DNA from 3 places in the Halomonas chromatireducens genome. Region 3 is predicted to be linked to each of the others. Evidence: predicted binding sites of a transcription regulator. Region 3 holds the regulator's gene; each other region holds the start of a gene.

Region 1 (4,289 bases), 1.5 Mb from region 3:
CATGAACTGCGCAAGGCGGGCCTCAAGGTCACCTTGCCCCGCGTGAAGATCCTGCAGATCCTCGAGAATGCCACAGGCCAACACCACCTGAGTGCCGAGGATGTGTACAAGTCACTGCTGGATGCTGGCGAAGACGTTGGTCTCGCCACCGTCTATCGTGTGCTGACCCAGTTCGAGTCGGCCGGCTTGGTGATTCGCCACAATTTCGACGGCGGCCATGCCGTGTTCGAGATTTCCCAGGAAGAGCACCATGACCATATGGTGTGCCTGGACAGCGGTGAAATCATCGAGTTCTTCGACGAGACCATCGAGCGTCGCCAGAAAGAGATCGCCGAAGAGCACGGCTTCGAGCTCGTCGATCACGCCCTGGTGCTCTACGTGCGCCCCCGCGGCTCTGTCTGATCCGTCGTAGCGCACCAGTGGTGCTCCAGACATAGCCGGGCCATTTGGCAGGCTTGACAGCGACCCCGCTCCGAAAGGTGCGGGGTCGCTGTCGTCTAGGCGGTGGATGGTGCTGGGAGCCTGGAAGGTGGCGCTCAGTGGTGTGCGTTCTGCTGGCTGCCGTCGAGCATCTCCCGGGCGTGGGCCAGGGTGCGGTCGGAGAGGTTGACCCCGCCCAGCATGCGCGCCAGTTCGGTGACCCGCCCGGCCTCGTCGAGTAGCGCCATGCGCGTCTGGGTGGTGTTGCGCTTCGCCTGCTTCTCGATATGCAGATGATGATGGGCCTGGGCTGCCACCTGGGGCAGGTGGGTCACCGTCATTACCTGCCCGCCGGTGCCGAGCCGTCGCAACAGCTGGCCGACGATCTCTGCGGTGGCGCCCGAGACACCGACATCCACCTCGTCGAAGACGAGGCTGGGAATGGTCGAGTGGCGTGCCGCCACCACCTGGATTGCCAGGCTGATGCGCGACAGCTCGCCGCCGGAAGCCACCTTGGAGAGCGGGCGAGGCGGCTGGCCTGGGTTGGCGCTGATCAGGAAGCGAACGCCCTCCAGGCCATCGGCGGCCGGCAGCTCGCGGGCTTCCACTTCAACCTCGAAGCGCGCCTTGCCCATGGCCAGGAAGGCCAATTGCTCCTGTACCGCCTTGCCGAACCGGGTGGCCGCCTTCTGCCGCGCCTCGCTAACGCTACGGGCCTGCTGGCGCCAGGTATCGCGCAGGGCCTCCACCTCCGCACGCAGCGCTTCCAGGTCGTGCTCTCCTCCCTCCAGGCCTTCCAGCTCCGCCTGCAGCCGCCGGTGCAGGCTGGGCAGCTCTTCGGGCATGATGTGATGCTTGCGAGCGATGCGATGGACTTCGCTCAGCCGCGACTCCACCCAGGCCAGCTGCTCCGGGTCCAGCTCGGTGGTATCCACGAAGCGGTGCAGCTCCCGTGCCGCCTCTTCGATCTGGATGCGAGCCTCGCCCAGCATGCTCAGCGCCTCGGCCAGCCCACCCTGGGCATGGCCCGGCAGTACGCCAAGGCGGCTGGTCGCCTGATGCAGCAGCGCAAGTGCGCCGCCGTCGTCGCTGTCGCAGCAATCGGCGGCGAACTGGGCCTCGCGAATCGTCTCCTCGGCATGGGCGAGCTGCTCCTGTTCTTGCTCCAGGGTCGCCAGCTCGTCGTCTCCCAGGGCCAGAGCGTCCAGCTCCTCGACCTGATAGCGCAGCAGCTGTCGCCGCGCCTGCACTTCGTCGCCGCTTTCGGCCAGACGCTTGAGCCGGCGGCGGGCGGCCTGCCAACTGCGGAAGGTTTCGGCCAGTTCGGCCACCGCCGTGCGCTGGCCGGCGAAGTCATCGAGTAGGCGCAGGTGGGTCTCCTCGCGAAGCAGCGCCTGATGGGCGTGCTGGCCGTGAATTTCCACCAGATGCTCACCCAGCGCCTTGAGGTCGGCGATGGTTGCCGGCTGACCGTTGATCCATGCCTTGGAGCGGCCCGCAGCGGTCACCACGCGGCGCAGCAGGCAATCGTCGGCGGGCAGTTCGCGCTCCGTGAGCCAGGCGCGGGCGGCTGGCAGTGCAGCGATGTCGAAGCGGGCGCTGAGGTCGGCACGCTCGCAGCCATGGCGAATACTGCCGGCGTCGGCGCGCTCGCCCAGGCACAGGCCCAGGGCGCCGAGCAGGATCGACTTGCCGGCCCCGGTCTCACCGGTAATGGCGGTCATGCCACCGGCAAGCTCAAAGTCGAGGCGGTCAACGATGGCGTAGTCACGAATGGCAAGCTGAGTCAGCATCTTTCCTCCCGGCACCTTAGGCTCTCGCCAGCGCGTTGCGACAGCTGGTCTGAGCGGCAGGCTGGATATTCATACACCTTTATTGGGTTTTTATACAGTAGACCAGTCTCTCTCTCAATGCACATGTCAATTCCTTGGCCATTTATTCTTGAGTTTCTGGCCACGGCCCCCATATAGGCGGCAGATTGCGATGCTATCGCCAACCCGAATGCTGTTCGGCCCGCGGGGCCGATTCACCGTTTCAGGAGATGTTCATGGCTAAAGAACCCCAGACCCCGCTGGACGACGAGCTGGCAAGGCGCGAAGAGGAGGCCGAACCGCAGCCTGTAGAGGGCACGCTGGAAGATGAAGCCATCGAGGCGGCCGAGGAAGCCGAGGCCCTGGGCGAGCAGGCCGAAGTGGGCGACAACCCCGAGGCCGAGATGCTGGCCGCCCAGGTTGCGGAGCTCGAGGAGAGCCTGGCCGAGGCCAAGGACCAGGTGCTGCGCACGGCTGCCGAGGCGCAGAACGTGCGCCGGCGCGCCGAGCAGGAGGCCGAGAAGGCGCGCAAGTTTGCCCTCGAGAAATTCGTGAAGGAGCTGCTCCCGGTGGTCGACAGCCTGGAGAAGGCACTGGAGGCCATGGGTGATGATGCCAGCGAGGCCCACCGCGAGGGTGTGTCCATGACCTTGAAGATGCAGCACGACGTGCTGGGCAAGTTTGGCGTCGAGTCGGTTGACCCGCAGGGTGAGCCCTTCGACCCCCAGTACCACGAGGCCATGGCCATGGTGCCCAACCCCGAGCTCGAACCCAACAGCGTGATGGAAGTGATGCAGAAGGGCTACCTGCTCAATGGGCGCCTGGTGCGTCCGGCGATGGTGGTGGTCAGCAAGGCTGCCGGCTGAGTTTACACATCGGAATCGGGGGCAGGACTTGAAATAAGAGACTCTGCCCCCCAGATAGACGACAACCCCGCGGCAAGCGCCGCAGAGACGAATTCAAGCAACGACTTTTCGAGGATTTCCTATGGGACGCATCATCGGTATTGACCTGGGGACCACCAACTCCTGTGTGGCCGTGCTCGACGGCGACAGCGCCAAGGTGATCGAGAACGCCGAAGGTACTCGCACCACGCCTTCCATCATCGCCTACACCGATGATGGGGAGATCCTGGTGGGGCAGTCGGCCAAGCGCCAGGCGGTCACCAACCCCGAGAACACACTTTACGCCATCAAGCGCCTGATCGGCCGTCGCTTCAAGGACGATGTCGTCCAGAAAGACATCAAGATGGTGCCCTACGGCATCACCGAGGCCGACAACGGCGACGCCTGGGTGGAAGTGAAGGGCAAGAAGCTGGCACCGCCGCAGGTCAGCGCCGAAGTGCTGAAGAAAATGAAGAAGACAGCGGAAGACTATCTGGGTGAAGAAGTCACCGAGGCGGTCATTACCGTGCCGGCCTACTTCAACGACAGCCAGCGCCAGGCCACCAAGGATGCCGGCCGCATTGCCGGCCTCGAGGTCAAGCGCATCATCAACGAGCCCACGGCGGCGGCGCTGGCCTACGGCATGGACAAGGCGCGCGGCGACAAGACCATTGCGGTCTACGACCTGGGCGGCGGTACCTTCGATATCTCCATCATCGAAGTGGCCGATGTCGACGGCGAGACCCAGTTCGAGGTGCTGGCCACCAACGGCGACACCTTCCTGGGCGGCGAAGACTTCGACATGCACCTGATCAACTATCTGGTCGATCAGTTCAAGTCCGACAGCGGCATCGATCTTTCCGGCGACAACCTGGCCATGCAGCGCCTCAAGGAAGCCGCCGAGAAGGCCAAGATCGAGCTCTCCAGCGCCCAGCAGACCGACGTCAACCTGCCCTACATCACTGCCGACAACACCGGCCCGAAGCACCTCAACGTCAAGGTGACCCGGGCCAAGCTGGAGTCGCTGGTGGAGGATCTGGTCCAGCGCTCCCTGGGGCCGTGCAAGACCGCGCTCGCCGATGCAGGCCTGTCGGCCTCCGAGATCGACGACGTGATCCTGGTCGGCGGTCAGACCCGCATGCCGATGGTGCAGAAGAAGGTCGCTGACTTCTTC
Region 2 (4,289 bases), 740 kb from region 3:
AGGTCGGCCAGGAACTGCATCTGGTCGGGCTCAAGCTCGCCCTGGCGCTCGAGCCTGCGAAACCAGAAGCGCGCACGCTCCGCGGCCTCCTGCTCATGGCCTTCGTGGAGCAGCAGCATGGCTTCGATATAGGCCAGGGTAGGCGAGTCGGGAAGCGCCTGCTGGGCGCGCACGAAGGCCTCCCTGGCGCTGTCCAGGTCATCGCTGTCCAGGTGCATCAGGCAGAGACGCTCCAACGCCACGCCGCGCAGAAACAGCGGGCCGCGGTCCAGCACCTCATCGAGCAGCTCCGCGCGCTTGCGGTTGAATCCGCGCTCCTGGTAGAGGTCAATCAGAAGCTCGAAGGCCGGCTCGGCCTGTACCGGTAGCCGCGACCAGTCGCCGCGATGAAACAGTGACTCCAGGATCTGCTGGGCACGCCCCCGCTGACCGGTCTCTGCGGCGATAAGGCCGGCTTCGAGCAGTGCCTGGGCCGGTGCGCGCCCGCTTGCCAGGGCTGCCTTCAGGGTCGGCCCCTTCCAGTCTCGCAGCGACAGCATCCACATCAGATGATCGGGGACGTCGGCAGGCATCGCCACCGCACCGCAGCAGTGCTTGGTCTTGCGCCCTGAATCACACCAGCAGGGCTCATTGCGCCCCGGGCGCGCCAGGGGCTCGCAGGCAAAGCCGGCACGTTCGAGCGGGGTCTGGCACCACAGCTCGGGAGCCAATGCCTGGGCCATGGCCAGGTCGCCACCCATCAGGACGGCGCCCTCTTCTCTCGCCCAGGCCATGAACGCAGGATACTGCTCGTCATCACGGATCGCCGCCAGCGCCCCCGAGGCAAAGCCCAGAAGCTGTTCCACCCATACTGCCAGCATCGCCGTCTCCGCCAATCCCGAAAGCCGCATATTCTAACAGGGAAGCGCCGCTTCATGTGGGTTGCGAACCCAGGCCCTGGCAGGAAGCCATTGGGCCATTCTCTTCAGCCCCGCGCCCACTCCAGTAATGGCCGGGTACGAGCATCCATGTCCAGCCTTGCACCGAGACGCACGAGATTCCAGTAGTGGCCGTTCAGGGTGCGTGACAGGAGCAGGATGTCTGCCGGGGGCTGAAGCCTGTCCATGGCCGCCCACACCTTGGGGCTGAGATCCCGTAACTGGCGATGCATCCGCACGTCGGCGAAATCCTGCTCGCCCGGCTCGAACAGCGGCGCCACCGCCTCGGCAGCCTCGCGATACAGCGCCAGGGGCGCTCCCTGCCCCTGACGTCCGCCAAGCTGTCGCAGGGCATCGTCCATGGCCATGGGGTCGTTGGCCAGGGCAGCATCGAGCAGCGCCATCATCGCCTTGAGATGAGCATCGGAGACCGGTATCACCGCCCCCAGGTCATAGATCACCAGCCGCCCCTGCTCATCGGCGGCGAAGTTGCCGGCATGGGGGTCGGCATGCAGCTCGCGGTGGGTGAACAGCTCTTCGGTGACCCAGTCAGCCAGCGTCGTGGCGATTCGCTGGCGCGTGGCATCGTCTCCCGCCTCCAGTTCACGCAGGGGCGTGCCTGCCACGTGGCGCATGGCCAACACCCGGGGACCGGACAGCTCGGGGAGCGGCTCGGGAATCACCAGGCCGTCGAGATGCGCATAGCGTTCCCGGTAGCGCGCCAGGGCCCGGGCCTCGGCCTGATAGTCCAGCTCATTGCGCAGGCCGGCGGCCAGCTCTTCGAACAGCGCATCGAGCCGTGCCTGGGGTACCTTGAGCCAGCGTCCTAGCCGCATCATGCGCCGCACCTGCGCCAGATCGCCCTCAAGGATCTCGGGCAGCCCCGGGTACTGCACCTTGAGCACCAACGTTTCACCGTCATGGGTGACTGCCCGGTGTACCTGACCCATGGACGCGCTGGCGAAGGGGCGCTGCTCGATCTCGCGAAAGAGCGTATCCGGATCGCCGTACTGCTCGACCAGGGTGCGCCGGATGCCCTCCCAGGGCATGGGCTCGGCCTGACGCTGGAGGCGCGCCAGTTCGTCGACGAGATCCGGCGGCAGCAGGTCGTCCCACTGTGCCATGATCTGCGCCAGCTTCATCGCCGGCCCCTTCAGCTCGGAGAGTCCCTCGAACAGCGCTTCGCCCAGCGCGCGCCAGTCGGCCTGGCCACCGAGACGCGTGCGAATCACGGCGCCACCCGTGCGGGCGCCAAGCCCCAGCAGACGTCGTGTTCTTCCGCGTTCGCGCATATCGCCACTCTCCTTTTGCTGTCTCGAAAAGGTTGCCTCGAAACGTTAAGCTCGAAGCGCCGGATCAATGATACAGGAATTGTACAACGATAAATCGGGTCGAGATCTGGCGGACAACCTCCATTACTGTAAGAATATCCATACCTTGAATTCCTGTGGCGCCGACATGCGACTGATCATTGCCGAAAAACCCAGCCTCGCCCGGGCCATCGCCGACGCCCTGCCGGGCAGCACACGTCGTGAAGAGGGCGCCCTGCACGCCGGCGACACCGTAGTCACCTGGTGTCTTGGGCACCTGCTGGAGCAGGCGCCGCCCGACGCCTACGACCCCGCCTACAAGCAGTGGCGGCTCGACCACCTGCCGATCCTTCCCGAGCGCTGGAAGCTCGCCCCCCGCCCCAAGGCCCGGGGACAGCTGGCGGCGATCCGTCGACTACTGAAGAGCGCGCGCGAGGTGGTGCATGCGGGGGATCCCGATCGGGAGGGGCAGTTGCTGGTACAGGAAGTCATCGAGCACCTGGGCTGGAAGGGCCCGGTATCGCGCCTGCTGGTCAGCGACCTCAACCGTCCGGCGGTAGCGCGCGCCCTGACCCGCCTGGAGGACAACAGCCGCTATCACGCGCTGTATCGAGCCGCCGAGTCCCGGGCCCGGGCCGACTGGCTCTACGGTATCAACCTCACGCGGGCCTGGACCTTGACCGGACGACAGGCCGGCCACGATGGGGTGCTCTCCGTCGGCCGCGTTCAGACGCCTGTACTGGGGCTGGTGGTCCGCCGCGACGCGGAAATCCGCGACTTCGTCCCCTACCCCTTCCATGTGCTGTGGGTCGATATCGCCGTCTCCGGTGGGCAGCTACGCGCCTGGTGGCAGCCTGCCGAGACGCAGCGACTGGACGAGCAGGGGCGGCTGCTCGAACGCCCCCCCGCCGAGGCCCTGGCCGCTCGCCTGCCCGGTGCCGAGGGCCACCTGGCCTCCCTCGACGCTCGCCAGAAGCGCCAGGCCGCCCCGCTGCCCTATTCGCTCTCGGCGCTGCAGGTGGACGCCGCCCGCCGCTTCGGGCTCTCGGCCAAGGGGGTGCTGGATATCTGCCAGCGACTCTATGAGCGCCACAAGCTGATCACCTACCCGCGCTCCGACTGTCGCTATCTGCCCGAGGATCATCTTGCGCAGGCACGCCGCACCCTGGAGAGCGCCTGTCACAGTGACGCCACGCTGCAGCAGTGGTTTGCCGGAGCAGACTTCACGCTGCGCTCCAAGGCCTGGAACGACAAGAAGGTGGGTGCCCACCACGCCCTGTCACCCACCGGCAAGCCGGCGGACCTGGGGCGGCTGGAGAAGGCCGAGGCCGATGTCTTCCGGTTGATAGCCCGCAATGTCCTCGCACAGTTCTACCCTGCCCTGGAGACCCGCGAGGTAAAGGCCGAGTTCGTGATTCTCGACGAGCGCTTTCGGGCCAGCGGGCAGGTGCTGCTGCAGCCCGGCTGGAAGCCGCTGTTTACTACCCGCGATGAGGCGCCGCCGCTGCCGCCGCTCAGCGAAGGAGAAGCCTGTCGGGTAACGGACTGTGCCGTCGAGGATCGCGAGACCCGCCCCCCGGAGCCCTTCACCGATGCCAGCCTGATCAAGGCGATGATGAATATCGCCCGCTACGTCGACGACCCGGCCGTTCGCCGCACGCTGCGCGAGCACGACGGCCTCGGCACCGAGGCGACACGTGCCGGCATCATCGAGACGCTGCTGGAACGGGGCTATCTGGTCCGTTGCAACAAGGCACTGCGCGCCACGCGGCTGGGCAGCGGCCTGATCGCTTCGCTACCCGAGGCAGCCTCCCGCCCCGAGCGCACCGCGCTGTGGGAACAGCGGCTGGGCGCCATCGCCGAGCAGGACGCCGACCCCGCCCCCTTCATGACCTCGCTGATCGCCGACCTGCAAGCGCTGCTGGCCAGCGCCGATGCCGCACGGCTGCGCAGTGCCATGGCGGAAGCCCGGGGAGAAGCGGGGCCGACCGTGTCGGCGTCCCGGGGAAGAAGCAGCGGCAAGCCCCGCCGCAGCAGGAGCCGCGCCGCGCCCACTCGCAAG
Region 3 (4,289 bases):
CACACCAGCACCATGTCGCAGCCGGCGTCCAGCGCTGCCTGGGCACGCTCATAGGGGCCACCGGCATATCCGGCCCCGGCCATGCCGAGGTCATCGGAGAAGATCGTGCCCTTGAAGCCGAGCGATTCACGCAGCAGCCCCAGCCAGCTGTTGGAGAAGCCGGCGGGACGGGCATCGAAGGCGCTGTAGATGACATGGGCAGGCATGACGCCGTCGAGCCGACAGGCCAGGTCGGCGAAGGGCACCAGGTCATGGCCGCGGATGACATCGATGGGCCTGTCGTCGACGGGCAGTTCCAGATGCGAATCGGCAGCGACGCCTCCGTGGCCGGGGAAGTGCTTGCCGACGGCCGCCATGCCGGCTTCATGCAGGCCGGCGACGAAGGCTTCGGCCATGGCGGAAACCGCGAGCGGATCGCTGGAAAAGCTGCGGTCCCCGATCACACTGGAGATGCCACCGTCGACATCGAGTACCGGTGCAAAACTGAGGTCGAGTCCACAGGCGGCCATCTCCATGCCCAGGAGCCAACCGGTATCGAGGCACAGTCTCAGGGTGACTTCCGGTGCTGCAACATAGTCGCGGCCAATCCGTCCCATGGAGGGAATCCGGGTAACGCCTTGACGCAGACGTTGCACCCGCCCCCCTTCCTGGTCGACGGTCAACAGCAACTCAGGGCGCAACTGTCGTATGGTGTTACAGAGGGAGCGAACCTGGCGGGCATCCTCGATATTGCGAGAAAAAAGAATCACCCCGCCCACCTCGGGACGCAGCAGTAGCCTGCGCTCGTCGTCGCTCAGCTGCGTGCCTTCCAGATCCAGCATCACCGGGCCGAGGGTCTGCGTCATGATCGGATTCCTTGGGCTAGAAGGAGGCTGATTCTAGACCAAAGTTGGTCGAGGTGACAGCCATGCGCAAGGGCTTGATGCTCAGCCTTCAGTCATGCAGCCACACGGGCGTCCCGGGAGGGGCCAGGGAAAAGAGATGAAGCAGCGACGAAGCGCTCAGGCGGATGCATCCATGGGAGCGCGGCACGCCCATTGGCTGGTCGGGTGGCGTGCCGTGAAAGTAGATATAGCGCCGCTGGCTGTCGACCTCGCCCCCGCGGTTGAACCCCCGCTCCAGCCCGCAGAGCCAGATGATGCGGGTGAGAATCCAGTCGCGATGGGGGTGTGCTTCGGCCAGTGCCGGGGAAAATCGCTCCCCGGTGGGCCGACGACCTCTGAAGACCGTGCCCGTGGGCAGCCCATCACCGATGGCAGCTCGTACATAGTGCCACCCCAGCGGAGTGCAGCCGCTGCCCTCCTGCTGACCGGTTCCAGCCAGGGCAGTAGAGACGGCCCACTCTGCCTGAGGCCTTGATCCCTGCCAGTGGACCAGACACTGATTCGCGACATCGACTTCCAGCCAGGTGCCCGTTGCCGGTGGCAGCTCGGTCAGGCGCGGTGTCCGCATATCAGCTCGCCTCGGCCTTCGGCATGGGGGGTGGCGGAAGCGGTGCGTTCATGGCAGCCACCACCACCGGCCGCAAGCGGCGGATGAGGTCGCGCACGGAAACATGTTCCTGATAATCCTTTTCAGCGATATCACGCAGCGCATCCAGCCCTGAGAGGGTGAAGATCACGGTGCCAAGCACGAAGTGCAGGCGCCAGAAACGCTCGGAATCGGGCAGGTCGGGTGTTGCCAGCCGGACCAGGTCGGTGAAACGCGAGAACACGCTGCCGTATTCGTCCTGAATGTAGCGTCGCAGATGCCCCTGGGCCTGGCTATAGGCAAGCCCCAGCAGCTTCATGAACACCTTGAGGCTGTGGCGTTCGCCAGGCACCTCAAGGACGGTACGCGCCATGGTTTCCAGCAGGACTTCCAGTGGAATGACGCCACCGGCATGCTGCGCTTCCAGCTCATCCAGGGCATGGTGGAAGCGCACGGTGAAAGGGTCCAGATAGCGGGCGAACACCGCCTGAATCAGCGATTTCTTCGAGCCGAAATGGTAGTTCACAGCGGCCAGGTTGACTCGCGCCTTGCTGGTGATGGTCCTCAAGGAAGTTTCTGCAAAGCCACGTTCTGCGAACAGGACTTCGGCAGTATCGAGGATGCGTGTGACGGTGTCGGTTTGAGCCATTATCTTGATCCCGCTGGAAACGCGTGTTTAAAACATTACAAAAGTCTACGTGATTTCAGCGTTTCGCTCAAATTAATTGACAAGCATCTGTTTGAAACGTGCCATACCACTCGCTAGCCACAGGCCTTTTTACTGGATAGACTTCCATGCTGTATACTTGAACAATACTCAAGGCACCGCTACCCGGAGGTCGCATGTCACGCCCCCTCACCTCACGCCAGCAGAACGTCTACGACTTCATTGTCAAGACAATGAACGAGTTCGGCTACCCGCCGACCCGTGCCGAAATCGCCCGCGCCCTGGGCTTCCGTTCCCCCAACGCGGCCGAGGAGCACCTGCGGGCCCTGGAGCGCAAGGGCGTCATCCGGGTCATCCGTGGTACGTCCCGGGGTATTCGCCTGCCGGCGCAGGACGCCGAGCCGGTCGGGGGCGAACCTGCCGTGGAGGGCTTGCCGATCATTGGCGAGGTAGCAGCCGGCAGCCCTATCCTTGCCGCGGAGCACATCGATCGCTACTGCCCCCTGCCCCCTGAATTCTTCACTCCCCGTGCCGACTATCTGCTGAAGGTCCGCGGCCTCTCCATGAAGGATGCCGGCATCCTCGAGGGCGACCTGCTGGCTGTGCATCGCACGGATCGCGTTCGCGACGGTCAGATCGTCGTTGCCAGGCTCGAGGATGAAGTCACCGTCAAGCGCTTTCATCGCAATGGCCACCAGGTCATCCTCGAGGCCGAAAATGCCGATTTCGCACCTATCGAGGTGGATCTGCGCCACCAGCCCCTGGAAATAGAGGGCGTAGGCGTTGGCGTGATTCGCGGCGGCAGCGGCCAGGCGCTCTGATGAATTCGCTCACCCTCGGCTAGCTGTCGAACGGTTGCCCATGGATTCCGTTCGCAAGATTCTGCATGCCGACTGCGATTGCTTCTATGCCGCGGTGGAAATGCGCGACAACCCGGCGCTGCGCGAGATTCCGCTGGCCATCGGCGGCAGCGCCGAAGGTCGCGGCGTCATTGCCACATGCAACTACCCGGCTCGCCGCTATGGCATCCACTCCGCCATGCCCACGGCGCGAGCCTTGCGGCTGTGCCCGCAGCTAACCCTCCTCCACGGCGACTTCGACCGCTACCGCGAAGCATCGCGCCAGATTCAGGCTATTTTCCATGAGCTGACGCCGCTGGTTGAGCCTCTGTCCCTGGACGAGGCCTTTCTCGACGTCACCGCGGTAACGCGCTTTTCGGGCAGCGCCACCTGGATGGCACGCTGGCTGAAGGAGGAGTGTCAGCGACGTGTGGGCATTACCGTCTCGGTGGGTGCCGCACCGTCGAAGTTCCTGGCAAAGATCGCCAGCGACTGGGAGAAACCCGACGGCCTGACGGTGATTACCCCGGACCGGGTCGCTACCTTCATCAAGACTCTTCCGGTGACCAAGCTGAATGGCGTGGGTCCGGCTACCGCCAGGCGGCTGAAATCACTGGATATCGATACCTGTGACGATCTACAACGCCTGCCCCAGGATCGATTGATCCACGAGTTCGGCAAGTTTGGTCATCGCTTGTTCGAGCTGGCGCGCGGTATCGACACCCGCCCGGTAAGGGTGGAGCGTGAACGCAAGTCGGTCAGCGTGGAGACCACTTTCGCAACAGACCTTCCCGGCTTGCCCGACTGTCACAGGGAGCTGGCAGCGCTGTGCGACAGGTTGGAATCCCGGCTGGCAAGGCATGGCCACCCGCCGCTGGCGGGGCTGTTCGTCAAGGTGCGCTTCGACGATTTCAGTCTGACGACCATTGAGGGGCGCGGCAGCACGCTCTGCAACCAAACCTTCAACGCCTTGCTGGCACAGGCCTGGGCGCGCAAGAAGCGGCCGGTACGCCTGCTCGGTGTCGGGGCAAGGCTGGTACCGGAGGATGCCAGGCGACAGCTGACGCTTCCTCTGTAGCACCCACCCCATGGCACCTGCCCTACAAGATATGCCCCCGGTCTACAGCACTCTCACCAGAGGGCCGTCAGGTAGCGAAACCCTGCCCTACTTGGTGTCGATATAGCGATGATCATTGAAAGTGGCCACCCAGCCGGGATGGTAGACCATCAGGATGCTGAGCAGCATGCCGGTCAGGAACGCCTCGGAGGGCATCAGCAGGGGTAGAAAGAGCGCGTATTCCTGCGCCAGGTAG

Evidence for each region. The regulator LexA, encoded in region 3, represses DNA repair genes until DNA is damaged. The targets are predictions, from matches to a motif close to TACTGTNTANNTANACAGTA.
Region 1: the regulator LexA is predicted to act here: its motif matches at 2,294-2,313, upstream of recN (DNA repair protein RecN).
Region 2: the regulator LexA is predicted to act here: its motif matches at 2,334-2,353, upstream of LOKO_RS06695 (DNA topoisomerase III).

Annotation. Positions count from the first base shown of each region.
Region 1 covers NZ_CP014226.1:3,662,068-3,666,356, reverse strand. Annotated here, with positions in the region: gene fur (ferric iron uptake transcriptional regulator) at 1-402, shown strand, start outside; gene recN (DNA repair protein RecN) at 537-2,213, opposite strand; gene grpE (nucleotide exchange factor GrpE) at 2,468-3,097, shown strand; gene dnaK (molecular chaperone DnaK) at 3,219-4,289, shown strand, end outside.
Region 2 covers NZ_CP014226.1:1,425,312-1,429,600, reverse strand. Annotated here, with positions in the region: gene LOKO_RS06705 (SEC-C domain-containing protein) at 1-860, opposite strand, end outside; gene LOKO_RS06700 (ABC1 kinase family protein) at 965-2,209, opposite strand; gene LOKO_RS06695 (DNA topoisomerase III) at 2,376-4,289, shown strand, end outside.
Region 3 covers NZ_CP014226.1:2,167,039-2,171,327, forward strand. Annotated here, with positions in the region: gene nagZ (beta-N-acetylhexosaminidase) at 1-845, opposite strand, end outside; gene LOKO_RS10005 (L,D-transpeptidase) at 934-1,452, opposite strand; gene LOKO_RS10010 (TetR/AcrR family transcriptional regulator) at 1,454-2,119, opposite strand; gene lexA (transcriptional repressor LexA) at 2,314-2,958, shown strand; gene dinB (DNA polymerase IV) at 2,999-4,054, shown strand; gene LOKO_RS10025 (energy-coupling factor ABC transporter permease) at 4,142-4,289, opposite strand, start outside.